DNA from 3 places in the Clostridioides sp. LIBA-2809 genome. Region 2 is predicted to be linked to each of the others. Evidence: riboswitches for the same ligand, from Rfam matches in the RefSeq annotation. Region 2 holds a riboswitch; each other region holds the start of a gene.

Region 1 (8,430 bases), 760 kb from region 2:
CCTATATAAATATATTAATCTATCTTCAATAATTTCTTAGCTGATTTACTATAATTATTTCTTTTTACATCTTCCAAAAGTCTATCAATTTTATGCTCTGAATTTGCATTTACAAAAATCGCTAGTTCTTCATCATCTATAATGTCATAGCTATCCACATATTTATCTAAACATTTTAAAATTCCATCTTTATCATATCCATCAAATCTAACTACAGCACTACATTCATCTTCTATAAGTCCACTTAAATCCAACTTTCCTTTTGAGAAAGACTTTATATTTGCATTTCTATTATCTATTATATCTATAATATCAGCATAGACAGCACTACCTGTTGCACCTCTTCCAGCTCCTTTACCCACAAAAGAAAGTTCACCTACTGAATCACCTACTAGAATCACTACATTAAACTCATTATCTATTTTTGAAAGCATATTATCATTATCAACCAATGCTGGTCTAACAAACCCACTTACTTCTCCTGATTCATACTTACTTCTAGCAACTAATTTTATCTTACAATTTAATTTTTTTGCGTATTCTATATCTTTTTCATCTATTGAAGTTATTCCTTCTAATAATAAATCTTTCCAATATACTATTTTTCCATAAGATAAAGTAGATAATATAGATAGTTTTCTAGCACTATCATATCCTAAAACATCTGCATCTGGGTTAACTTCTGCAAATCCCAATTCTTGTGCTTGTTTTAAAGCTACATCATACGGTAGATTTTCATCATACATCTTTGATAATATAAAATTACAAGTTCCATTCAAAATAGCATTTATACTCTTTATATTATTACCTTCTAATGATTCTATCAATGGCTTTAAAACTGGAATACCACCTGCTACAGATGCTTCAAATTTAATGCTAACATCATTTAAATTGGCTAATTCTATAAGGTCGCTACCTCTCTCTGCAAGCAAGTCTTTATTGGCTGTTACTACATGTATTTTTTTATTTAATGCTCTTGTTACATAATCAAAAGCTGGATTCAATCCTCCAATTACTTCAACTAGTATATCAATATCCTTATCAAATATATCTTCTATATCTGTTGTTATCTTATCAAAATACTTTTTAGACTTATGTTTCTCTTTATTTTTAACTAAAATTCCAACTATTTCTATATCTCTTTTTGAAGTATTATTTTCTATTAAATCAATTAATCCACTTCCTACTGTTCCATACCCTAATATTGCTATCTTCACTGTTACATACCCCCATCATTTTGATTATATTAAATTATTTATATGTATAAATATACTAATTAAAAAAGCTTGAGTATAAACTCAAGCCATATGACGGGTTTATACTCATCTTTCAGCATAACTGCTGCAGGATTTAGCACCAATGTATAATAAAATATACTGGTTGCCGGGCTTCATAGGGCCAGTCCCTCTGCCTCTCTTGATAAGATTGCTAATTTAAATTTATGTTTAATAGTATAATACAATTTTTGCCAATTGTCACTATTTTTTTAACTTATTTTACTAAAAGAATATATACTATTATCTAGCTGCTCTTTTAGTTGGTTTACCTTTTTTTGTAACATTATTATTTTTAACCTTGGCTTTTGCCTGTTCATGTCCTGGGAAAAGTATCTTAGGTTCCTCAACATTTCTCTTATAAATAGTAAATTTAAAACCAATAGCTTGCACAAATTCAGCTCTTAAAGCTTCACATACTGCATTAGCAGTTTCTTTAGCATCAAGACCTGCATTTTCTAGTATAGTAACTTTTACTAATTCTCTAACTCTTAACATATCATCTAATTGCTCTAAGAAACTTTCTGTGACACCTTCTTTACCAATTTGTGTAGTAGGTTTTAAAGTATTTGCCAAAGATCTTAAATACGCTCTTTGTTTTCCTTTTAACATATCCTCACCTCTATAATCCTATACTAAAATTAATTGTAAAATTCAAATTCCAATTCGTAAATTCTAACTACATCTCCATCCTCTATTCCCATTTCTCTAAGTCTATCAAACACACCTTGACTTTCCATAGCTTTTTGGAAATATTGAAGAGATTCCATATCATCAAAATTTACAGAATACATTATTCTTCTAAGTGCTTTACCTGTAACTACATACACACCATCTTCAATATCTATACTCAATTCTTCTTCAGTACCAATATCAAGTTCTGGTCTGTACATTTCTTCTTCTGAAACTAGTTCCACATCTTCTACTTCTTTTAAAAGTTTAGAGACATAGGCTATTACATCATCTATTCCTTGACGAGTTGCTGCAGACATTTTAAATACTGTATATCCTCTGCCTTCTAACTCATTCTTAAATGTATCAAACTTACTTTCATCTTCTAGTATATCAAACTTATTTGCAACAACAACTTGTGGTCTCTTTGAAAGCTTTTCATTGTACAATCTAAGTTCGTCATTTATCTTGTCAAAATCTTCAATAGGGTCTCTACCCTCTAGTCCAGATATATCTACAATATGTATCAATACCTTTGTTCTCTCTACATGTCTTAGGAATTCATGCCCTAATCCTATACCTTCAGAAGCACCCTCTATAATTCCAGGTATGTCTGCAAGTACAAAACTATCTCCAAACTTAGTTTGAACGACACCTAGATTTGGTGTTAGTGTTGTAAAATGATAGTTTGCAATTTTGGGTTTAGCCTTAGTTACCACTGATAGAAATGTTGATTTACCTACATTAGGAAATCCTAAAAGACCTACATCTGCTATCATTTTAAGTTCAAGAGTTACCCATCTTTCTTCTCCATCTGTACCAGATTTTGCAAAAGCTGGAGCTTGTCTTACTGCATTTGCAAAGTGTTGGTTACCTTTACCACCTATACCACCTTTTGCAACTACAGCTATATCTCCTTCTTTCTTTAAATCTGCCAATACAAGGCCTGTAGCCTCATCTCTTATTACTGTACCTGCTGGTACTTTTAATACTAGATTCTCTCCATTTTTACCAGCTCTTTTACCTTTGCTTCCGTCGCCACCATTTTGAGCTTGATATTTTTTTTGGTACTTAAAGTCCATTAGAGTTCTAAGACCCAAATCAACTTCAAATATGATGCTTGCTCCACGACCACCATCTCCGCCGTCTGGTCCACCAGCTGGAACATATTTTTCTCTTCTAAATGCTACCGAACCATTTCCACCATTTCCAGCCTTAACAAATATTCTTGCCTTATCTATAAACAAATTCTTCACCTACTTAATTAAAAACTTTTAATTAGCATTACCAAAAACACTATTATAAATTCATCAGTACTATAAGAAAAAGGAGTGCCTCAACACTCCTTTTATGTATATTACTCAGCTATTGCTACTGGATATATACTAACTTTTTTTCTCTTCTTGTCTTTTCTTTCGAATTTAACAGTACCATCAACTAATGCAAATAAAGTATCATCGCTACCTTTTCCAACATTAGTTCCTGGATGTATTTTAGTTCCTCTTTGTCTAACTATTATACTTCCAGCAGTTACTAATTGCCCATCGAATCTCTTAACACCTAATCTTTTAGATATAGAATCTCTACCATTTTTAGAAGAACCTACCCCTTTTTTAGATGCTAATAATTGTAAATTCATGTTTAACATATGGAGTCACCCCCTACTTTTTTAAAATTTTTATATTTTTTGGGTATTCCCGTTTAATTTCTTCAACCGCTAATTGAAAGTGATTTAGTAATAATTGTGCATCTTTTATATGTATATCTTTAACTATACATTCTATATGACCTTCTTCTCCTACTACTTTTTCAAATTCAATCTTTTGTAATTTGTCTAAAGAATTTATAACTGCAATAGCATTAGATGTAACTGCAGCACACACTATATCATAGCCTATTTCATCAAAATCAGCATGTCCCTTTAAACAAAAACCTTGTATCAAGAAATCATCATTATAATAATATTTTACCTTTATCATAACTTAACCAACAACTAAGCGTTTATTTTTTCTACAACTATCTTAGTGTATGATTGACGATGTCCTTGTTTTCTTCTGTAATCTTTTTTTGCTTTATACTTGAAAACTATAACTTTCTTAGCCTTACCTTGTTCAACAACTTTAGCTTGAACAGATGCTCCTTCTACTACTGGAGAACCTAATTTTAATTCTCCATCTTTAGAGCAAGCTAATACTTCGTTTAAAGTAACAACATCACCTGCGTTAGCTTCTAATTTTTCAACGAATAATACATCACCTTCAGAAACTTTATATTGCTTTCCACCAGTCTTTACTATAGCGTACATTAAATACACCTCCTCGGCCTCAAACTCGCCAGTACAAGGTACTTCATTTGAAGATTTAAACCTTTACTGTGCGGCATTACAATTATTAATTATAAAATATTTACATTTTATTGTCAACTATTTTATCGAAAATAACATTAGTTTTATTGTGTTTTAATGTAGCATTTGCGTTTAAAGAAATCTTTATATTATATTTTTCACCAATTTTATCAATTATATCCATATAATATTCTTTTATTTGTTCAAAAATAAAATCATTAAACTCTATTATTATATTTTTATAGACTGTATGCTCACTTATTCTCATAATTTCTTTTTCAATGCCATCTACCATATGATGTATAGATTTTATCGTTTGTGCACCATCACAACATGGACAAGACATTAGATAATACTTATCAATAGACTCTTTTTCTCTACGCCTTGCAACTTCTACTAAACCAAGCTTCGTCATACCTAACACTTCAGCTTTTCGTTTATCTTTATTAAATTCTTCCTCTAAGAGGTGTAAAACTTCATTTTGATGCTTCTTCTTATGCATGTCAATAAAATCAATTATTATTATTCCAGCTATGTCTCTAATTCTAAGTTGCCTTACAATTTCTTTTGCAGCTTCAATATTAGTTTTATAAACAGTCTCATCAAGTTTGCCAGTTCCAACAAACTTACCTGTATTTACATCTATGACTGTAAGAGCTTCTGTCTTTTCAATTATTAGATAACCTCCACTCTTTAACCATACCTTTTTATTTAATAACTTCTCTATTTGAGATTCTATTCTATATAAATCAAATACATCTCTATTTTCTTCAAGGCATAGTTTATCAGCATAAGTATTGTCTATTCCCTTCAAAATAGACTTGAGTTCACAATATCTATCATAACTATTAGTAATTATAGATTCAATATCATCATTCACATTATCTTTTACATATTTAGTTGCAAAATCTAAGGATTTATATAATAATTTTGGTCCAATACCAAGTTTATATTCTTTTAAAATGTTTTCATACTTTAATTTCAACTCTTCTATATCTTTTTTTATTTCATCATGAGTGCAACCTTGAGCCTCAGTCCTTATTATTAAGCCTAAATTTTCTTTATTTACTGCCTTAGTAATTTTTTTTAATCTAAATCTTTCTTTTTCATCAGTAATTTTATTCGATATTGTAGTTCTATCATTGGAAGGTATATAGACAATATACCTTCCAGAAATACTAATTTCAGTGTTTAATTTTGCACCTTTAGTTCCTATTTCTTCTTTATTTACTTGCACTAGAATATCTTGACCAGATTTTATAGTACTTCCTTTTTTCAATTGTAAATAAGCAAGTTTTTTAAAGCCAATATCTACAAAACAAGCTTCTATTCCTGGTATAACTTTTTTTACAATTCCACGGTATATATTGGATACAGTCTTTTTATTTAAATTATCCTCAACAAAAAGTTCTACTAACCTTTCATCTTCAAGTACTGCTGTTTTCTGAGACCCTACTAAGGACTCGATAACTATCTTTTTCACAACTTCACCTCTCGAGCCTACATAGGAGTCACTAATTCACCATCTTCTAATACATATAAATCTCTTCTCAATATATCAACATCTAATGGGTCAACATTCAATTCAAACATCTCTAATATTTTTGGAATAAGTATATTAGTATTTAAATTAGTCTTTGAACCTGTAGCTATAGTAGCGGTAAGAGTAATATATTCATCTTCTAAATTTAAAACATCAAAAGTTCTTATCATAGGTCTTATATCAACTTCTACCATCTTCCCTTTTTTATTCTTTTTTGTTATAATTATTTCTTTATTATTCATAAAATCAATTACTTTTCTTTTTACAAACTCTTTAGTTAGAGGTCTTTTTAACTCTATATTAAACAGATATTCTCCATAATCTATCACAGAAGAAAGAGAAGGTGTTTGTCTATCAATTTCTTTTGCTTTGATAAATGCTATTCCATCTGGAAGTTGAACTGATACTTTACTTAAGAACTCCTCTACTGATAAATCATCTTCTTCTATCTCAATATCTACATACTCTCCCTGACTTTCTGTTCCTAAAGCCAAAGCATTACCATAACTCATTTTAGGATGAGGATTAAACCCTTGAGAATGTGATAAGTTTATTTCAGCTCTCCTAAATGCTCTTTGCAATAATCTCTGAAGGTCAAGATGTGATATATATATCATATCGCCTTCCTTTTTAAATTTTACTCTTATTATTTTACTCATATTAGCAAAGCCCCCTTCCTATATCATGTATATTTATTCCACAGCCATTACAATTATGTCTACAATCAGAAGTGATTTTTTCTTTTTTAGCATTCTCATCTTCTCTAATTAAGAATTTTTTATTAACACCTACATCTATATGGTCCCAAGGAAATACTTCTTCATAAGTTCTATTTCTATGTGCATAAAAATCTATAGAAAGATTATTTTTTTCCATAGCTTCCTTCCATATATCCAAATTAAAGTGTTCTGCCCATCCATCAAACTTTGCACCTAGTTTAAATGCATCATATATAACTTTTCCTATCCTTCTATCCCCTCTAGCTACTACAGCTTCCATCAAGCTAGTTTTTGAATCATGGTAATTGTATTTTATATTGTTGTTTCTCAATTTATTTACTAAGTGTCTTTGCTTCTCAACTACTTCTTCTGTAGTATCTTGTCCATGCCATTGGAAAGGTGTAAATGGCTTTGGTACAAATGTAGAAGTACTTACTGTAACGCTAAAACTTCTCTTTAATTTACCTCCATTTACTTTTCTGTAAATATCAATAACCTTATATGCTAATTTAGCTATTCCATCTAAATCATCATAAGTCTCAGTTGGTAAACCAATCATGAAATATAGTTTGACACTATTCCATCCCATCTCAAAAGCTCTTTCTGTTGCATTTTCCAAATCTTCTTCTGTGACACCTTTATTTATAACATCTCTAAGTCTTTGAGTTCCCGCCTCTGGAGCAAAAGTAAGTCCAGACTTTCTTACTTGTTGTATTTTATCAGCAATTTCCATTGAGAAGTTATCTAATCTAAGAGATGGAAGAGAAATCCCTATATTATTAGAAGCATACTCGTCTACCAAATAATCAGTAAGCTCAGATAATTTGCTATAGTCACTTGTACTAAGTGATGATAATGATATTTCATCATATCCAGTATTTTTAACTAATTTATCTAATATTTCTTTAAGTCTTTCAACACTTTTTTCTCTTATTGGTCTATATATCATACCTGCTTGACAGAATCTACATCCTCTTGTACATCCTCTGAATAATTCCAACACTATTCTATCATGAACAGTATCTATATAAGGTACTATTAGTTTCTCTGGATAGTCTACAGTTTCAACATCTTTTATTATTCTCTTAGTAGGATTCTTAGGAACTCCATCTCTATTAGGAGTTACACTTTGAACTGTACCATCTTCATTGTATTTAACATCATAAAAACTTGGTATGTATACTCCCTCTATACTTGATATTTTATATAAAAAATCTTCTCTAGTCGTTTTATTTTCCTTCCATCCTTTATACTCATTTACTACTTCTAAATTGACCTCTTCACCTTCACCTAATATTACTACATCCACAAAATCTGCTAAAGGTTCAGAATTATAGGCACAAGGGCCACCAACCATTACAAATGGGTCTTCCAGTTTTCTTTCCTTTTTTAATATTGGTATATTTGCTAAATCTAATATATTTAAGATATTAGTATATGAAAGTTCATATTGAAGTGTAAAAGTAACAAAATCAAAGTTTGTTATAGGCTCTCTTGACTCTAATGCAAATAATGGTATGTTTTTTTCTCTCATTATATTTTCCATGTCAACAGCAGGAGAATATACTCTCTCACAAAATACATCTTCATCTTTGTTTATTACATCGTATAATATATGACTTCCTAAGTGACTCATACCAACTTCATATAAATCTGGAAAGCAATGTGCGTATCTTATCAATTCACTATTACTAGTATCTTTATGAATTGAATTTATTTCATTTCCAAGATATCTAGCAGGCTTTTCTACTTTTTTTAAGATTTTTTTCAAGTCTACTTTATTCATTTATCCAAATTCCTCCAAACAAGCTCTTTATTTTTATTCTTATTTATAAGTAATATTATACACGATAAAATATTTTCTATCAAAAATATAAC
Region 2 (8,430 bases):
TAGAAAGTCTAGATTCATCAGAGGAGGGGCTCACCGATACCGAGGCGGAAAAACGGATTAAAGAGAATGGTTTAAATGAACTGAGAAAAAAACCACCTAGAACAACTTTACAAATGCTTTGGAGTCAAATTACAGATGCTATGGTTTTAATACTAATAGGAGCAGCCATATTATCCTTGATATTTGGAGAATTTACAGAAGCTTTTGTAATACTAATAATTGTAACAGTAAATGCAGTTATTGGAATTGTTCAAGAAAAAAAGGCAGAGTCATCGTTAGAAGCATTAAAAAATATGAATTCACCTATAGCTCGTGTTATGCGTGAGGGTGAAGAAAGTGTTATTCCAGCAAGTAATCTTGTAGTAGGAGACATTGTTTTTTTAGAGGATGGAGCGATGGTCCCAGCAGACCTTCGTTTGATAGAAACATCGAGTTTAAAAATTCAAGAAGCTTCATTAACAGGAGAATCTGTTCCATCAGAAAAAGATTCAGATACAATCTTATCTGAAGAATGTGTATTAGGAGACCGTAGCAATATGGCTTATACATCCTCAATCGTCACATATGGTAGAGGTGTAGGTGTTGTAGTTGCAACTGGTATGGATACAGAAGTGGGTAACATAGCACATCTTTTAGATTCACAAGATGATTTTGATACTCCTATAAAACGTAAACTTAATACTGTTGGAAAGACATTAAGTGTCATAGGTATTATTGTATGCGTTGTTATATTTGCAATAGGTGCATTTTATCAGAGACCTCTCTTGCCAATGTTTATGATTGCAATTTCCCTTGCCATATCAATTATTCCAGAGGGATTACCTGCAACAGCTACTATTGTAATGGCTTTAGGCGTACAACGTATGGCTAAAAGAAATGCTTTAATTAGAAAATTACCTGCTGTTGAAACATTAGGAGGAGCTACAGTAATATGTTGCGATAAAACTGGTACATTAACTTTAAATAAGATGACTGTTACACATATTGCTGTAAATGGAGATTTTGAGTCTGGAAAAGTTACATCAATAGACACTGCATCTGAAAAACATCCACTAGTATATAAAGAAATTGTTTATGCTGGTGCACTTTGTAATGATGCGTGTATTAATCCAGATAAAACAGATGAAATATTAGGTGACCCAACAGAGGGTGCATTAATTTTTATGGCCAACAAATTTGGAATAGATCAAGAAGCTCTTGAAGAAGAATATCCACGTGTATTTGAACAGCCTTTTGATTCTGATAGAAAATGTATGACAACTGTTCATAATATAGATGGAAAGATTACTGCTTATACTAAAGGTGCAGTAGATGAAATTCTTGACTTATGTACTAAAATATTAACATCAAAAGGCGAAAGAAATATTACCGAAGTGGATAAAAAGAATATACACGAATTATGTCTTACTATGTCTAAAGATGCATTGCGTGTACTTGGTTTTGCGAAGCGTGAGATTTCATCTATACCAAAAGAAGATAATGAAAACATAGAATATGATTTGACATTTATAGGTATGGTTGGTATGATTGACCCTCCAAGAACTGAGGTAATTGATGCAGTAAATACTTGTAAAGAAGCAGGTATAAGAACCATAATGATAACAGGTGACCATAAAGTTACTGCCACAACAATAGCTCATGAATTAGGAATATGGAATGAAGGAAATACTGTTATATCTGGTGATGAACTTGATAATTTAAGTGATGATGAACTAGATGAAGCTGTTAAAAAAGCTACAGTATTTGCACGTGTGTCCCCATTTGATAAACTTAGAATTATACAATCTCTAAAAAGAATTGGAGAAGTACCAGCAATGACTGGAGATGGAGTAAACGATTCTCCTGCCTTAAAATCTGCTGATATTGGTATAGCTATGGGTATAAGTGGTACAGACGTTGCAAAAGATTCTTCTGATATGATTTTAATGGATGATAGCTTTACAACGATTGCTTATGCAATAAAAGAAGGTAGACGTGTATATAGAAATATACAGAAAGTTATACAATTCTTACTTGTTGGTAATATAGCAGAGATACTTACATTGTTTGTTGCAATATTATTAAATTGGGATACTCCACTTCTAGCAGTTCATATTTTGTGGGTAAACCTTGCAACTGCTACACTTCCAGCCCTTGCGCTTGGAGTTGACCCACCAAGTAGAAATATAATGAAGCATCAACCAGTAAAATCAACGACCTTGTTTGAAAAGAACCTTATACAAAGAGTAGTTACTCAAGGTATATTTGTGGCAATAATGACTATTTTAGCATATAAAATTGGTCTTAATATAGAAAACCATGCTGTAGGTCAAACAATGGCATTTTGTGTATTAGCATTTTCACAAATGTTAAGAGCTTTTAGCCAACGTTCAAATACAGATTCCATGTTTAACAAAAATAATGGTAAGAATCCATTTCTTTTAATTTCATTTTTAACTTCTGCGTTACTAATAGCAGTAATACTATTTGTACCTGTTTTTAGAAATGCATTCAGTTTAACTATTTTAAATGGTTCAGAATGGCTTATAACAATTAGTTTAGCCATAATGTCTGTAGTTCAAGTAGAGATTGGAAAATTTATTAAAAGAAAATTTTTAAAAAAATAGTTGACAAAATTAGGAAAAATATATAAGATATAAAACATAGAAAAATTAAATAAATCTTATCCAGAGAGGTGGAGGGACTGGCCCTATGAAACCCGGCAACCAGTATATTTATATACATTGGTGCTAAATCCTGCGGCGAAAGCTGAGAGATGAGTATAATTAAGCTTATACAGAGCCTGAGTTATATACTCAGGCTTTATTTATTTTAAATCTCATCTGATAAATAGTTTAATTTTTTACTAAAATCTAAGGGGGATACAAAAATGTATAATAAAGAGACAATATGTGTGCAAGGAAATTACAAACCAGGAAATGGAGAACCAAGAGTTTTACCTTTATATCAAAGTACAACTTTTAAATATAGTAGTATAGACCAACTTGCTGAACTATTTGACTTAAAAGTTGATGGACATATATATTCAAGAATAAGCAATCCTACTATTCAAGCTTTTGAAGAAAAGATAAGTCTACTAGAAGGAGGAGTATCTTCTGTGGCTGTGTCATCAGGTCAATCTGCAAATATGTTAGCAGTTTTAAATATATGTAAATCAGGAGATAGTATACTTTGTTCTTCAAAAGTATATGGAGGAACATTCAATTTATTAGGACCTAGTCTTAAAAAATTTGGAATAGATTTGATATCATTTGACTTAGACTCAAGTGAAGATGAAATAGTAGCACTTGCAAATGAAAACACTAAAGTTGTGTTTGCAGAAACACTTGCAAATCCAACTCTTGAAGTTATAGATTTTGAAAAAATAGCAAATGTAGCTAAGAGAGTGAATGTTCCATTTATAGTCGATAATTCACTAGCATCACCAGTGCTTTGTAATCCTCTAAAATATGGAGCAAACATAGTTACTCATTCTACTACAAAGTATTTAGATGGCCATGCTTCAAGTGTTGGAGGAATTATAGTAGATGGAGGAAACTTTAACTGGGATAATGGGAAGTTTCCAGAGTTGGTTGAACCAGACCCAACATATCATGGAATAAGTTATACTCAAAAATTTGGAAATGCTGCATATGCAACTAAGGCACGAGTTCAACTACTTAGAGATTATGGAAATTGTTTAAGTCCATTTAATGCATATCTTACTAATTTAAATGTTGAAACACTTCACCTTAGAATGGAGAGACATAGTGAAAATGCACTTAAAATAGCCAAATTTTTAGAAAAACACGAAAATGTAGATTGGATTAACTATCCAGGACTTGAAGATAACAAGTATTATGAGAATGCGAAAAAGTATCTATCAAAAGGATGTAGTGGAGTTTTATCATTTGGAGTAAGAGGTGGGCTAGAAAATGCCAAGAAATTTGTGGAGAAATTACAGATAGCATCTTTAGTTACACATGTTTCAGATGTAAGAACATGCGTTATACATCCAGCTTCAACTACTCATAGACAATTAACAGAAGAACAATTGATTGCATCTGGAGTATTACCTTCACTAATAAGATTATCCGTTGGAATAGAAAATGTAGAGGATTTAATAGCTGATTTAAATCAAGCTTTAAATTTCTAAGAGAAAGAGAAGTGAAAAGATATGGCTTTAATACTACCAAAAGGATTACCTGTTATTAATAAATTATTGGATGAAGGAATAGATGTAATTTACAAAGAAGATTTTAATAAAGAATTAAAATATGAAAAAAGTATAGATACAAAGATAGCTATATTGAATTTAATGCCTATAAAGATGGATACAGAATTAGATTTACTTAGAAGGATAGACAAAACAGGATTCAATGTATCTGTGGAATTTATTAAAATCTCAACAAGAGAAAGTAAAAGAGTATGTAATGAATATGTTAAGGATTTTTATAAAACATTTGATGAAGCCAAAGAAGAGTACTTTGATGGCTTTATAATAACAGGAGCTCCAGTTGAACAAATGGAGTTTGAAGAAGTTGATTATTGGAATGAACTAGAAGAAATTATGGATTATTCTAAAAGAAAAACTAAATCTACATTATATATATGTTGGGCGGCTCAAGCAAGTCTTTACAAATACTACAATGTAAAAAAACTTCCATTAAGTCAAAAATGTTTTGGAGTATTTAAGCATAAAGTAGATAAAAATAGTAAAATAGTAGATGGATTTGAAAAAGAATTTTTTGCTCCACATTCAAGACATACTACTATAAATACTGAAGCTCTAAAAAATAATAAAGAATTAAGTATTGTAAGTCATTCTAAAGAAGCTGGTCCTTATATAATTACAAATTCAAGAGATGTATTTGTAATGGGACATGGTGAATACGATAAGTACACTCTTGATAAGGAATATAAGAGAGATATAGATAGGGGCGATGAAATATCAATACCTCAAAACTATTATATTAATAATGACCCTTCAAAAGAGCCAACAGTCAAATGGAAGAAACATTCTGAGTTATTGTTTAGAAATTGGATAAAAAATTATCTACTACAATAAATTTAGGATAGTATATAAAAACTAATTAAATAAGATATAGAAAGCTATAGGTATAAAGATAATCTTAATGATTCTTTATACCTTATTATTTTTAAAAAATTTGACATTATAGTAGTAGTTTTATATAATAATACTAAACCGACTGACGGTCTAATGAAAGGAGAAAACATATGAGAATAGTAAAAGACCCTGAAGAACGAAAATCTGAAATATTAGATACATCTGAAATGCTTTTTTGCACTAAAGGATATTCAAAAACTACTATAAATGATATTTTAAATGAAATTGGAATTGCAAAGGGAACTTTTTATTACTACTTTAAATCTAAAGAAGAAGTAATGGATGCAATTATAACTAGAATTATAGATAATGATATAAACATGGCAAAAAAAATTGCTTTAAATCCAGAAATTCCAGTACTTGAAAAATTTTTTCAGATATTAATGTCTCAAAGACCTAGTGTTGGAAACAATAAAGAAAAAGTAATTGAACAATTCCATTTACCCAACAATGCAGAGATGCATCAAAAGACAATAGTTAAAACTATCCTAAACTTCACACCAATTTTAGCAGATGTAGTAGAACAAGGTGTAAGAGAAGGAGTGTTCAATACAAAATATCCGAAAGAAACAATAGAGTTTTTGATTGCTTCTTCTGAATGTATATTTGATGAATCAATGTTTAATTGGAACAAAGATGAAATGCTGCAAAAAACAGAAGCTTTCATTTACATTATGGAAACAACATTAGGTGCAGATAAAGGAAGTTTTGATTTTGTACATGATATGATAATAAGAAATTAAACTTTGTACCATTTATTGATTTATCTTTTGATTTTTAGATATATTATATTTTAAACAATTGCTTGTAATGAGGTTAAAAAATGAGAAATCGGTGTAAAATATATACATCGATTTTTTATTAAATTTTATTGTATCAAATTAAACATCAATAAGATAAGAGATTAATAATTGAAGTTACAATATTGTAATTGACAACAAATACTTAATACTATAATATTTAATACATTAAATATTATAGTATTAAGTATTTGCTTGTGAAACACACTTAAACCTAAGGTTAATAGTCAGTAAAATAAAGTATTTTCGTAGGGAGAGTTTGTATGGATGAGATAAGTTTTAAGAAAGAGTTATTGGAATTGACTAGAGATATAAATATAAAATTTGCAACACTATTAAGCCAATTTTACCAACCACTTGGTATTACAGCAGTACAAGCTTTGATTTTGTCAGAACTATGCGAACATGGAGAGAAAAAAATAAGTGATTTAGGAAAAAATTTAAATATGACAAACAGTAATGTATCAGTAATCTGTCAGAGACTTGAAAAAAATGGTTTTTTAAATCGCATAAGAGATATGGAAGACCAAAGAATTGTAAAAGTAAAGGTTACAAATAAATCATTAGACATACAAGAGAGTATTTCAAGCAGTATTTTTGATGATTATTTTGAAAATATGACTAGTGAAAAATTGCAGGATATGGAAGATATAATAGAAGGTTTAGAAAAGTTAAATAAGCTTTTAACTTGCATTGATTGCAAATAACATAAAAAATAATTTAAAGGAGAATAAAATTATGGATGAACATAAACCACAAAAAAGGTCTGGTCTCTATTATTATACGATTATAATAATAGTAGTAATGTTTTTAAATGCTTTAATATTTCCAAGTTTAATGGATAAAAAAATGGTTGAGATTGACTATGGAAAGTTTCTTACAATGTTGGATACAGGAAAGGTCAAATCTGTTGAGATAGAAAATAATAGAATAGCAATAAGCCCATCTAGTAGTAAGGATAAGAATATATACATAACTGGTAGAATGGATGACCCAGAATTAGTAGATAGGTTAAAGAATGCAAAAGTAGAATTTAATAAGGTTATTCCTAAGGAAAATTCACCGCTTTTAAACATTTTACTTACATGGATAATACCTATAGGTATTCTTATGCTATTTGGTAATTTAATGATGAAATCAATGCAAAAGCGAATGGGTGGCAATAGTATGCAATTTGGAAAGAGCAATGCCAAAATGTATGTATCCGCTCAAAGTGGAAAAAGATTTAACGATGTCGCTGGTCAAGATGAGGCAAAAGAAGCTTTAAGTGAAATAGTAGATTTCTTACACAATCCAGAAAAATATAAAAAGATAGGAGCACAAATGCCTAAAGGTGCACTTTTAGTAGGGCCTCCAGGTACAGGGAAAACACTACTCGCAAAAGCTGTAGCAGGAGAAGCAAATGTGCCATTTTTCTCAATATCTGGTTCTGAATTTGTTGAGATGTTTGTAGGAATGGGAGCATCTAGAATCCGTGACTTATTTAAACAAGCAAAAGAAAAAGCTCCATGTATAGTATTTATAGATGAGATTGATACTATTGGTAAAAAGCGTGATAATGGAAGTGGATTGGGTGGAAATGATGAACGTGAACAAACTTTAAATCAGTTATTAAGTGAGATGGATGGTTTTGATGGTGGAATAGGTGTAGTAATACTTGCTGCTACAAATAGACCTGATAGTCTTGATAAAGCATTACTTCGCCCAGGAAGATTTGATAGACGTATACCAGTTGAACTTCCAGACCTTGGAGGACGTGAAGCTATATTAAAGGTACATGCTCAAAATGTAAATGTAAGCTCAGATATAGATTATAATGCAGTTGCTAGGTCTACATCTGGAGCATCAGGTGCGGAACTTGCAAATATTGTGAACGAAGCAGCACTTTTAGCTGTTAAATCTGGTAGGGATGTGGTAGAACAACAAGACTTTGATGAATCTGTTGAGACTGTAATTGCTGGATATCAACGTAAAGGAGCTGTAATTTCTGACAAGGAAAAGAAAATTATAGCCTATCATGAAATCGGTCATGCACTTGTTGCTGCCATGCAAAAACATTCTGCTCCTGTCCACAAGATTACTATAATACCTAGAACTTCAGGTGCACTAGGTTATACCATGCAAGTTGCAGAAGATGAAAGTGTGCTTATGTCTAAAGAAGAAGCAATTGATAAAATAACTACCTTTACAGGTGGTCGTGCTGCTGAAGAAGTTATTTTTAATACTTGTACATCAGGTGCATCAAACGATATAGAACAAGCTACTAAAATTGCAAGAGCTATGGTTACTCGTCTTGGTATGAGTGAAGAGTTTGACATGGTTGCTCTTGAGACAGTAAGTAATCAATATTTAGGAGGAGATACTTCTCTTGCTTGTTCTTCAGACACTGCCGCTAAAATTGATGAAGAAGTATTTAGAATAATAAAAACTTGTCATAAAAATGCAACTGAAATTTTAGAAAACAATATTGAAAAACTTCATGAACTTGCTGAATATTTATTAGAAAAAGAAACTATTACAGGC
Region 3 (8,430 bases), 400 kb from region 2:
TTTATGCTTATTATCTTATTCTTCTTTATACCACCTTCAGCACTTCTTACAAGTATAGGAGATGGAATATTTAATATAATATTTTCATAATCTTTATTTATATGTCTTATTTCTTCATCCATTTTGATTTCATTTGTAATATCATTTAAGCTTATTAAGTAGTTACTTTCTTCTTTATTATTACTTAAACTCAATAAATAGATTTTATCATTTAATTCTACCTGCTTGTCAATTATACTTATATCATTGTCAAACTTCTTTAATTTTTTAGCTACATTTTTATCTTCTTTGACAAAAGTTAATATTTTATAAAAATTACTCATATCTTTTGAAAACTCATTTTTAAATTTATTATTTGTATAGCTTATATTAAAATCATAATCTGTTACTATCCACACATTTGGTATTGTATCAAGAGCTTGTCTCAATAACTCTTTTCTTTGGTCTATATAATTCTTTAATGTTCTTTGTATAGTCATATCTTTTTCTATTGCTAAATTTATCTTCCCTAGTTGCTCTGACTTTCTACTTAATTTTTTATTTATATAATCAAGCTCGTAATATGGATATACTATTCTATTATTGAAACTGTATACATATACATAATAAGTATGGTTACATAATAATAAATACACTACTCCTATTAACCTATCTGTATCTACTGTACTAAAACAAATTGCTATAAATCCTATAATTGTTGTAAAAAAAGCAAAATATGATAAATCTTTTATTAACTTATAGTGTTCAATTGTACTATCAAATTTATTCAATAAATATAACAAATTAAATAACGACATAGCAATATTAACTAATATAATAATCATATTCCAATTAAAATCACTAAAAATATTTCTTATAAAATAGTCTACTATGACAAAAGCACCATAAAAAATTAATACAGGGCTTATTCTCAATTTTTTTATTTTAGAAATGGTTAAATATATAAAAGTAGACATATTAATTATACTTAGATTGAGTAGCACAATTTGGAATTTTTGAAGTTTTAAATCTGCTACTCCTAAAATACTTACAAAAACTAATACGAGACATCCTATTTTTAATATATTTATAAATTCGTCTTTTTTGAAACTAGTTATATAAACTATAGAATACCCAAATATCCAAAGTAAAATTATCCTATACATATTTATAGAAACTGTATACAAATTTATATTTAAAATTGCAATAATCAAAAATACCCCATTAGCCAGTATATAGACCTTATTCTTGCTTAAAGTTCCCTTAGATTCCATATTCCCCACCACTTCTTCATTTTTATATAGTTTTACCTATAAATATGTTACCACAATTCTTCCAAAAAATTTGTCACTTTCTAGTTATAAAAAAAAATGAGTAAATATTTTTAATTTTACTCATTTTATAGATTTTGCATATTCAATTTAGAAAGCTGGCACTATACTTCCTTTATATTCATCTTGTATAAATTTCTTAACTTCTTTACTGTTCATAGCCTCTGATAAAGCCTTTATCTTATCACTATCTTTATTATTTTCTCTACAAGCTATTATATTTACATATGGAGAATCGCTTGATTCTATTACTATAGCATCTTTAGTAGGATTTAAGTTAGCTGTTAAAGCATAATTGGAATTTATAACTGCTCCATCAACATCTTTTAATACTGTTGGTAATTGTTCTGCATTCATTTCTTTTATTTGTATATTTTTAGGATTTTTAGTTATGTCTTTTTTAGTTATAAGCTCTCCATCTTTTACTTCTATTAATTTACTTTTTGCTAATAATTTAAGTGCTCTAGCTCCATTAGTTGCATCATTTGGCACAGCTATAACTGCTCCGTCTTTTATTTCATCTAATGACTTAACTTTTTCTGAATAGAATCCCATTGGCTCTATATGAACTTTAGATGTATACGTAAGTTTATATTCTTTCTCCTTCACAGTTTCTTCTAAAAATGGAATATGTTGAAAGAAGTTAGCATCCAAAGAACCTTCATCTAAAGCTGTATTTGGAAGTACATAGTCATCAAATATTTTTACTTCTAAATCATATCCTTTTTCTTTTAATAATGGCTTTGCAACTTCCAATATCTTTGCATGTGGATTTGATGAAGCTCCTACTAGTATTTTCTTATCCTCTTTGTTTGAACAACCTACTGCTGATATTGCTATTGCTGATACCAATGCTACTGATAATAATTTTTTTAATTTCATTTTTTACTCCCCCTCTTTAAAATGTTTATGATTAAGTTATTTTAGTTTCTTGTAAGCTAGATTTCCTATACCTTGTATTATCTGAACTAATATTACAAGTGCTATTACTGTATACACCATTACTGCTGTATCAAATCTTTGATATCCATAAATAAGTGCTATATTACCTAATCCTCCAGCTCCTACTGCACCTGCCATAGCTGTATATCCAAGTATAGATATTATTGATAATGTAATTCCAGATACTATTGAAGGCATGGCTTCCTTTATCATAACTTTAAATACTATTTGTCTCTTTGTAGCTCCAAAAGATCTTGCAGCTTCTATCAATCCTTTATCAACTTCATTTAGTGAACTTTCTATAATTCTAGCGATAAATGGTGCTGCACCAATAGTTATAGGCACTATTGCAGCAGTTTCTCCTATACTTGTTCCAACGATTAATCTAGTTATTGGAATCATTGCAACTATAAGTATCATGAATGGGAAACTTCTAAATATATTTACTATAAACCCTAAAGCACTATTTATTGTGCTATTTGGTTTTAATCCATCTGGTTTTGTAACCACTAATATGATTGCTAGTATAAATCCTAATATTGTTGCCACTATAGTTGGTACTATAACCATATACAAAGTTTGTAACAATGCATTTGGAAATAGTGTTGTCAAAAAGTCGATTAAACTATTCATTTATCATTTCCTCCCATCTTATGCCCTTACTAGTTAGATATTGTTTTACTTGTTCTCCACTTTTATCTGAAACATTTATGATAAGTGAGCCTAAAATATCTTCTTTGAATTGCTCTAATTTACCGAATATTATAGAAACATCTATATTTAGTTCTCTTGCCATAGTTGTAATAATAGCTTCATTAGAAATATCTTTAGGGAATAGTATCTTTATATTTGTTCCCTTTGGTAAGATTATACTTTCTTCACCGATTAATTTTCTAAGTCCTTTAGTATTTCTTAAGAAAATTTCTTCTGTATCTCCCACCTCTAAAACTTCTCCATTTTCCATTATTGCTACTCTTCCACAAATCTGTTTTATAACTTCCATTTGATGAGTTACAACTATTATTGTTATTCCTAGTTTTTTATTTATATCTTCAAGTAATGAAAGAATTGATTTTGTAGTATTTGGGTCTAATGCTGAAGTTGCTTCGTCACAAAGAAGTACTTGTGGATTTAGTGCCAAAGCTCTAGCAATTGCAACTCTCTGTTTTTGACCACCACTTAGATTTCTAGGTTTATCATTTTTCTTTTCAGATATTCCAACTACTTCTAATAACTCTAAAACTCTTTTCTTGATTTCTGATTTTGTATATCCAAAACATTCTAATGGCAATGCTACATTATCAAATACAGTTCTTCTCTCAAGTAATGAAAAGTGTTGAAAAATCATACCTAACTCTTTTCTTAAATCTCTCATCTGCTTTTCATTTAATGACTTTACTTCCTTATCAGAAACAAGTACATTACCTTCTTGATATTCTTCCAGTCCATTTATGCATCTAAGTAGTGTTGATTTACCTGCACCACTATGACCTATTATTCCAAAAATTTCTCCAGATTCTATTTCAATATTTACATCTTTAAGCACTTGAATCTTTCCATAATACTTATTAACATTTTTTATGCTAATCATAAAATTTCCTCCCCATATATTCTGCTCAGTTTTTATGTTTATCCTAGCTTATGTCTTTTAATTTGTATCTAACAAAATAAAAGCCTGAGTATAAACTCAGGCTTAGAAAGCTATTTATACTCATCTATCAACTATATTAGTTGCAGGATTTAGCACCAATGTATATAAAATATACTGGTTGCCGGGTTTCAAAGGGCCAGTCCCTCCACCACTCTTGATAAGACGTTATTTAATTTAATTTGATTATCATTTGTTGCTATGTTATATATGATATATTCATTAATAATATTTGTCAATGAATTTATTTAAATTTCTTATTTTTTATTACTTTTAGTGAAAAATAAATATCTATTTTTTATTGATTTTATAGCTTGCAAACCCCTGTATTTTCAAATGACTTAAAGGCAATGATGATTACATAACTCTAACACCTTAGACTTTATTAAAGATTTAAGTTGCATACATTCTATTATTGTAGTATTATTTACAAAAGACAACAAATACTCAGCTACCCAATTCAGAGTATATTTTGGTATATGCATATCTATATAACCACGATTAGACAAAACTTTTAACCCTCTTGCCAGTAAAAATTCTTTTAAACGTTCAGTGGCAATGTCACTTGTGACAAACTATATGGAAATGTTACATATACTTCCACTAGTGGGAATGTGGATATAAAATCTGCTGTTGGTTCAGGAAATTATAAATCCAATAATTCTGGTAATTTAAATATCGAATATACTAAAGTAATTAATAATCTTTCATTCTTTAATAAAAATGACAAGATTAATATTATACTTCCTAAAGATTTAGAGTTAGAATTTATAGCAAAAACAAAAAATAGCTTAATTCCAATCAATTTTCAAAAATATATTATTATTGAGAAAAAGACAGCAAAATGGAGAATTCGTAGTCATCCTAATATAGAAATTAATGTTGAAAGCAATATTGGAAATATTAAGGTTACAAAATGATAGTGCTTATATTTTATGATGAAAAATATCAATGTCTTCTTAGATATCATACCAATTTGCTAATATTATTGAGGAATTAAGATATTCGACTTAATTATTGTATTGGATTTTGATATAAAAAAATACGAAGCCCAAGAAAGATAATATCTTCAGGGCTTCTATATGTTTTAAAACTTTTTCATTTTATAATTAGGTATTTGTTATATTATTTTTTATTATTTCCTGTTATTCCTAGTCTATCATTCATATCTTTTATCATTTTTCTAAAACCACTACCTATATCATTTCCAACATCTTCTGTTCCATGAACTAGTTTCATAAAGTCATTTTGACCTTTTTTCATATCTTCATCAGATACATTGTCTAATTTTTTTATTCTTTCATCTATATCTTTTACTAATCTTTCACCTTCAGTTATTAATTCATCATTCATTTTCTTTAATTCTGTATCTTCTGTTTTACCATCTTTTTTAAGAGATGTTACAAATGATTGTATTTTATCTCTACTATCTTTGTACGCAGCCTTTACATCATTTAAGTATTTTTCATTTCCTGGATATTCTTTATCCTTAAACTGATTGTTTATGCTTTCTGGAGTATCATAAATAGAGTATCTATTTAAACCTGCTATATAATCGTTATAACTTGTTGAATAATAATTCATATAACCTTCATTGTTATTTACTGATTCATTGGGATTTTTTCCTGCATTCTCACTTGCTTCTTTTGTTTTTTTAGTACATGCAGTCATTCCTATAGCTAATACTAACGCTAGTCCTACAAATAAAGTTCTTTTTAATTTCATTTTTATTATCCTCCTAGATGTTTTGTATTACAAAAAAATTTAATATATTTCTTTCTTAATTTAGTATTTCTATATTTTTATTTTTTATTTACTAAAATTAAACAAGTTATAATTTATTTTTTTGGAAATTATAATAAATAAACAACTAAATGAAAAAAATATAATTTTATTGTTGATATTGATTATCATTCATAGTATAATTTAATTAATTGATATTAATTTTCATTTGAAGGAGGTTATCTTTTATGTCTTGTTGTAATTCACAATTTTGTTGTAAAAATAAAATTGAATCATCATATATAAAATGGCTTTTAGAAGTTTTAGGTCCAGTTTTTTTAGGTTCTAAACCTGCTGAAATAATAAATATTTCATTTACTGATGTAAATAGAGAGGAAAAGATTAGTGACATTTACAAATATCTATATAAATGTAAAAAAATAGATTTTATAGTTATTGATAAAAAGAAAAAAGGATTAAAAATCTTATTTGTAAACAAAAATGCATTATCAGAAAGATTAAAATGTAAAAAAACAGTAAATTTTTTAAAATTTCTAGGATATAAACAAAATACGAATGTCAATGCTTATTTGGAGCATTTAGTAAATAAACTTAATGGTGATACTTTCCCTGATGAAATAGGAATTTTTTTAGGATATCCTCTTAAAGATGTAATTGGCTTTATGGGATATAGTAATTATGAAGTTTCTATGATTAAATATTGGAAAGTTTATGGAGATACAAAACAATCAGAAGACACGTATTCTAAATTTTTACTTCATCGTAAGAAAATGAGAAAATTACTAGACTACATAAGTGTAGATAAAATAGTAAGTTGTTTTTAATTGTGTTTTTATATATGACAATAAAAAATACACCCTTTTACTATGCTGTTTCCATAATAAATAAGGGTGTATTTTTTACTTCAATATTCTAATTTTAATTGTACAACATATCTTTAATATTTATTTTCTTTTCTTGCATTCCATTAGACATCAAGAATTCTTGTGTATCTTCTAACTCTTTTATATCTTTATCTGTTATTTTAGAACTAAAATCATACCAAGAATACATTTCTTTTGTTTCATCTAAAGATAATCCAACTTCTTTAGATACAACATCCATTACTTTGTCCTTATTTTCATCCATATATTTTAAAGTATCTTCATGAACTTTCATAAATCTTTTTACTAGTTCAGGATATTTTTCAGCAAAATCATCACTTACAGCAGTAACTATTATTCCACTAACTAATCCTTCTCCATTTACAATCATCTTAGCACCTGAATTTATTGTTTTTAATGCAGTTGGACCTGCAAGCATAGCTACATCAGCACTTTTACTTTCTAATGCAGAAGCAGCACCAGGAATATCCATATTTACATATTCAACATCGTCTATAGTGTAACCTTCCTTAGCAAGTGCAGCAATTAATAATTGATGAAGTATAGTTCCCTTTGGCCCTACTATTTTTTTGCCTTTTAAATCCTTTATAGATTTAATATTTTCGTTATTAGTTATAAGCATATATCCTTTTGGTGATCTACTATAAATATTTGTAATTTTAAGACCAACATCATTTGAAGCAGCTATTATTGCAGATGTTCCACCTAAAGCATGTAAAAAGTCTATCTCCCCTGCAGCTAGTGCCTGAGTTTGCTCTGGTCCTGTTGTTAATTCATGAAAATTAACTTTTATATTGTCCTTTTTAAATTCTTTTCCAAATAAGTCATCCTTTTTTTCCAGTATACTAGGAACATTAAGTGGTGATTTTACATAAGTCAGATTTATTTCCTTTGGTAAACTAGCTTCTTTTTTTGCAGGTGCATCTTTGTCCTCATCTTTTGTTGAGCATCCTACAGTACCAACCAACACCATTACTAAAGATGTCATTACTGCTAAAATTTTTTTATTTCTTTTAATCAATTAAAACTCCCCCAATTCCCTTAATATTTCTTTTTTTAAGCTTATATAATAGCTTTTAGTTAAATCTCTATTATATTCATCTTCGACACTAAACTGTTTAATCCCTTTATTTTTACTAAAAACAATTATTTTCTTTGCTATTTCCATAGCTTCTTCGATATTGTGAGTTACAAATACTACACCTTTTTTAGTATTTTCATGGATATTTATAACTTCTTTCTGCATTTTTCTTCTTGTAAAGTAATCTAGTGCCGCAAATGGCTCGTCCATAAGTAAAATATCTGGATTGAAGGAAAGAGCTCTTGCTATACTTACTCTATGAGCCATACCTCCTGATAATTCATTTGGATATGAGTTTTTAAATTTTTCAAGCTTCATCATTTTTAAATATTTGTCCAAATCAACTTTATTTCTATTCTTTTTTTCAGTATGTAAAAGTATATTTTCACTCACATTCAACCATGGCATAAGTCTACTTTCTTGAAATACCACTCCCACTTTTGGAATGCACTTTTTATCATTACTATAAAAATATATATTTCCACTAGTCGCATTTTCAAGACCTGCTAAAATTCTAAGTAAAGTAGTCTTACCACATCCACTTTCACCTAATATAACAGTTATTTCTTCACTAGATATATTTAACGATACATCATCAAGAACTAAGTGTTCTTTATTATCAACTAAATATTTTTTATGTATATTCTCTAGTAAAAATCCATTTCTAACCATTTAAATCAACCTGCTTCCCTTTGCTAAACTTTATTATCGCCTTTGAAAATAAATAATCTGAAAGTATACCTAAAAATCCAATAACAAAAATACCTACCAATACAACATCAGTTCGCGACATATCTTTTCCATCAGAAATCAAATATCCTA

Evidence for each region. A riboswitch is a leader RNA that binds a small molecule or an ion and turns the genes downstream of it on or off. The one in region 2 is predicted to bind S-adenosylmethionine.
Region 1: linked by a shared signal. The riboswitch ahead of ACTG44_RS06075 (homoserine dehydrogenase) and the one ahead of ACTG44_RS09695 (O-acetylhomoserine aminocarboxypropyltransferase/cysteine synthase family protein) in region 2 are both predicted to bind S-adenosylmethionine.
Region 3: linked by a shared signal. The riboswitch ahead of ACTG44_RS07810 (methionine ABC transporter ATP-binding protein) and the one ahead of ACTG44_RS09695 (O-acetylhomoserine aminocarboxypropyltransferase/cysteine synthase family protein) in region 2 are both predicted to bind S-adenosylmethionine.

What each region holds. Positions count from the first base shown of each region.
Region 1 is NZ_CP197004.1:1,253,588-1,262,017, reverse strand. Features, by position in the region: gene ACTG44_RS06075 (homoserine dehydrogenase) at 15-1,217, opposite strand; SAM riboswitch class I at 1,320-1,426, opposite strand; gene ACTG44_RS06070 (YhbY family RNA-binding protein) at 1,518-1,886, opposite strand; gene obgE (GTPase ObgE) at 1,916-3,193, opposite strand; gene rpmA (50S ribosomal protein L27) at 3,304-3,594, opposite strand; gene ACTG44_RS06055 (ribosomal-processing cysteine protease Prp) at 3,608-3,925, opposite strand; gene rplU (50S ribosomal protein L21) at 3,940-4,251, opposite strand; gene ACTG44_RS06045 (Rne/Rng family ribonuclease) at 4,352-5,773, opposite strand; gene ACTG44_RS06040 (TIGR03936 family radical SAM-associated protein) at 5,791-6,492, opposite strand; gene ACTG44_RS06035 (TIGR03960 family B12-binding radical SAM protein) at 6,494-8,338, opposite strand.
Region 2 is NZ_CP197004.1:2,017,906-2,026,335, forward strand. Features, by position in the region: gene ACTG44_RS09690 (cation-translocating P-type ATPase) at 1-2,606, shown strand, start outside; SAM riboswitch class I at 2,660-2,762, shown strand; gene ACTG44_RS09695 (O-acetylhomoserine aminocarboxypropyltransferase/cysteine synthase family protein) at 2,870-4,135, shown strand; gene ACTG44_RS09700 (homoserine O-succinyltransferase) at 4,157-5,047, shown strand; gene ACTG44_RS09705 (TetR/AcrR family transcriptional regulator) at 5,218-5,850, shown strand; gene ACTG44_RS09710 (MarR family winged helix-turn-helix transcriptional regulator) at 6,171-6,614, shown strand; gene ftsH (ATP-dependent zinc metalloprotease FtsH) at 6,646-8,430, shown strand, end outside.
Region 3 is NZ_CP197004.1:1,621,549-1,629,978, reverse strand. Features, by position in the region: gene ACTG44_RS07825 (sensor histidine kinase) at 1-1,253, opposite strand, end outside; gene ACTG44_RS07820 (MetQ/NlpA family ABC transporter substrate-binding protein) at 1,401-2,192, opposite strand; gene ACTG44_RS07815 (methionine ABC transporter permease) at 2,229-2,885, opposite strand; gene ACTG44_RS07810 (methionine ABC transporter ATP-binding protein) at 2,878-3,843, opposite strand; SAM riboswitch class I at 3,961-4,067, opposite strand; gene ACTG44_RS07805 (hypothetical protein) at 4,242-4,409, opposite strand; partial or broken gene ACTG44_RS07800 (DUF4097 family beta strand repeat-containing protein) at 4,497-4,820, shown strand; gene ACTG44_RS07795 (hypothetical protein) at 5,026-5,625, opposite strand; gene ACTG44_RS07790 (DUF3793 family protein) at 5,871-6,467, shown strand; gene ACTG44_RS07785 (NrtA/SsuA/CpmA family ABC transporter substrate-binding protein) at 6,562-7,515, opposite strand; gene ACTG44_RS07780 (ABC transporter ATP-binding protein) at 7,549-8,280, opposite strand; gene ACTG44_RS07775 (ABC transporter permease) at 8,273-8,430, opposite strand, start outside.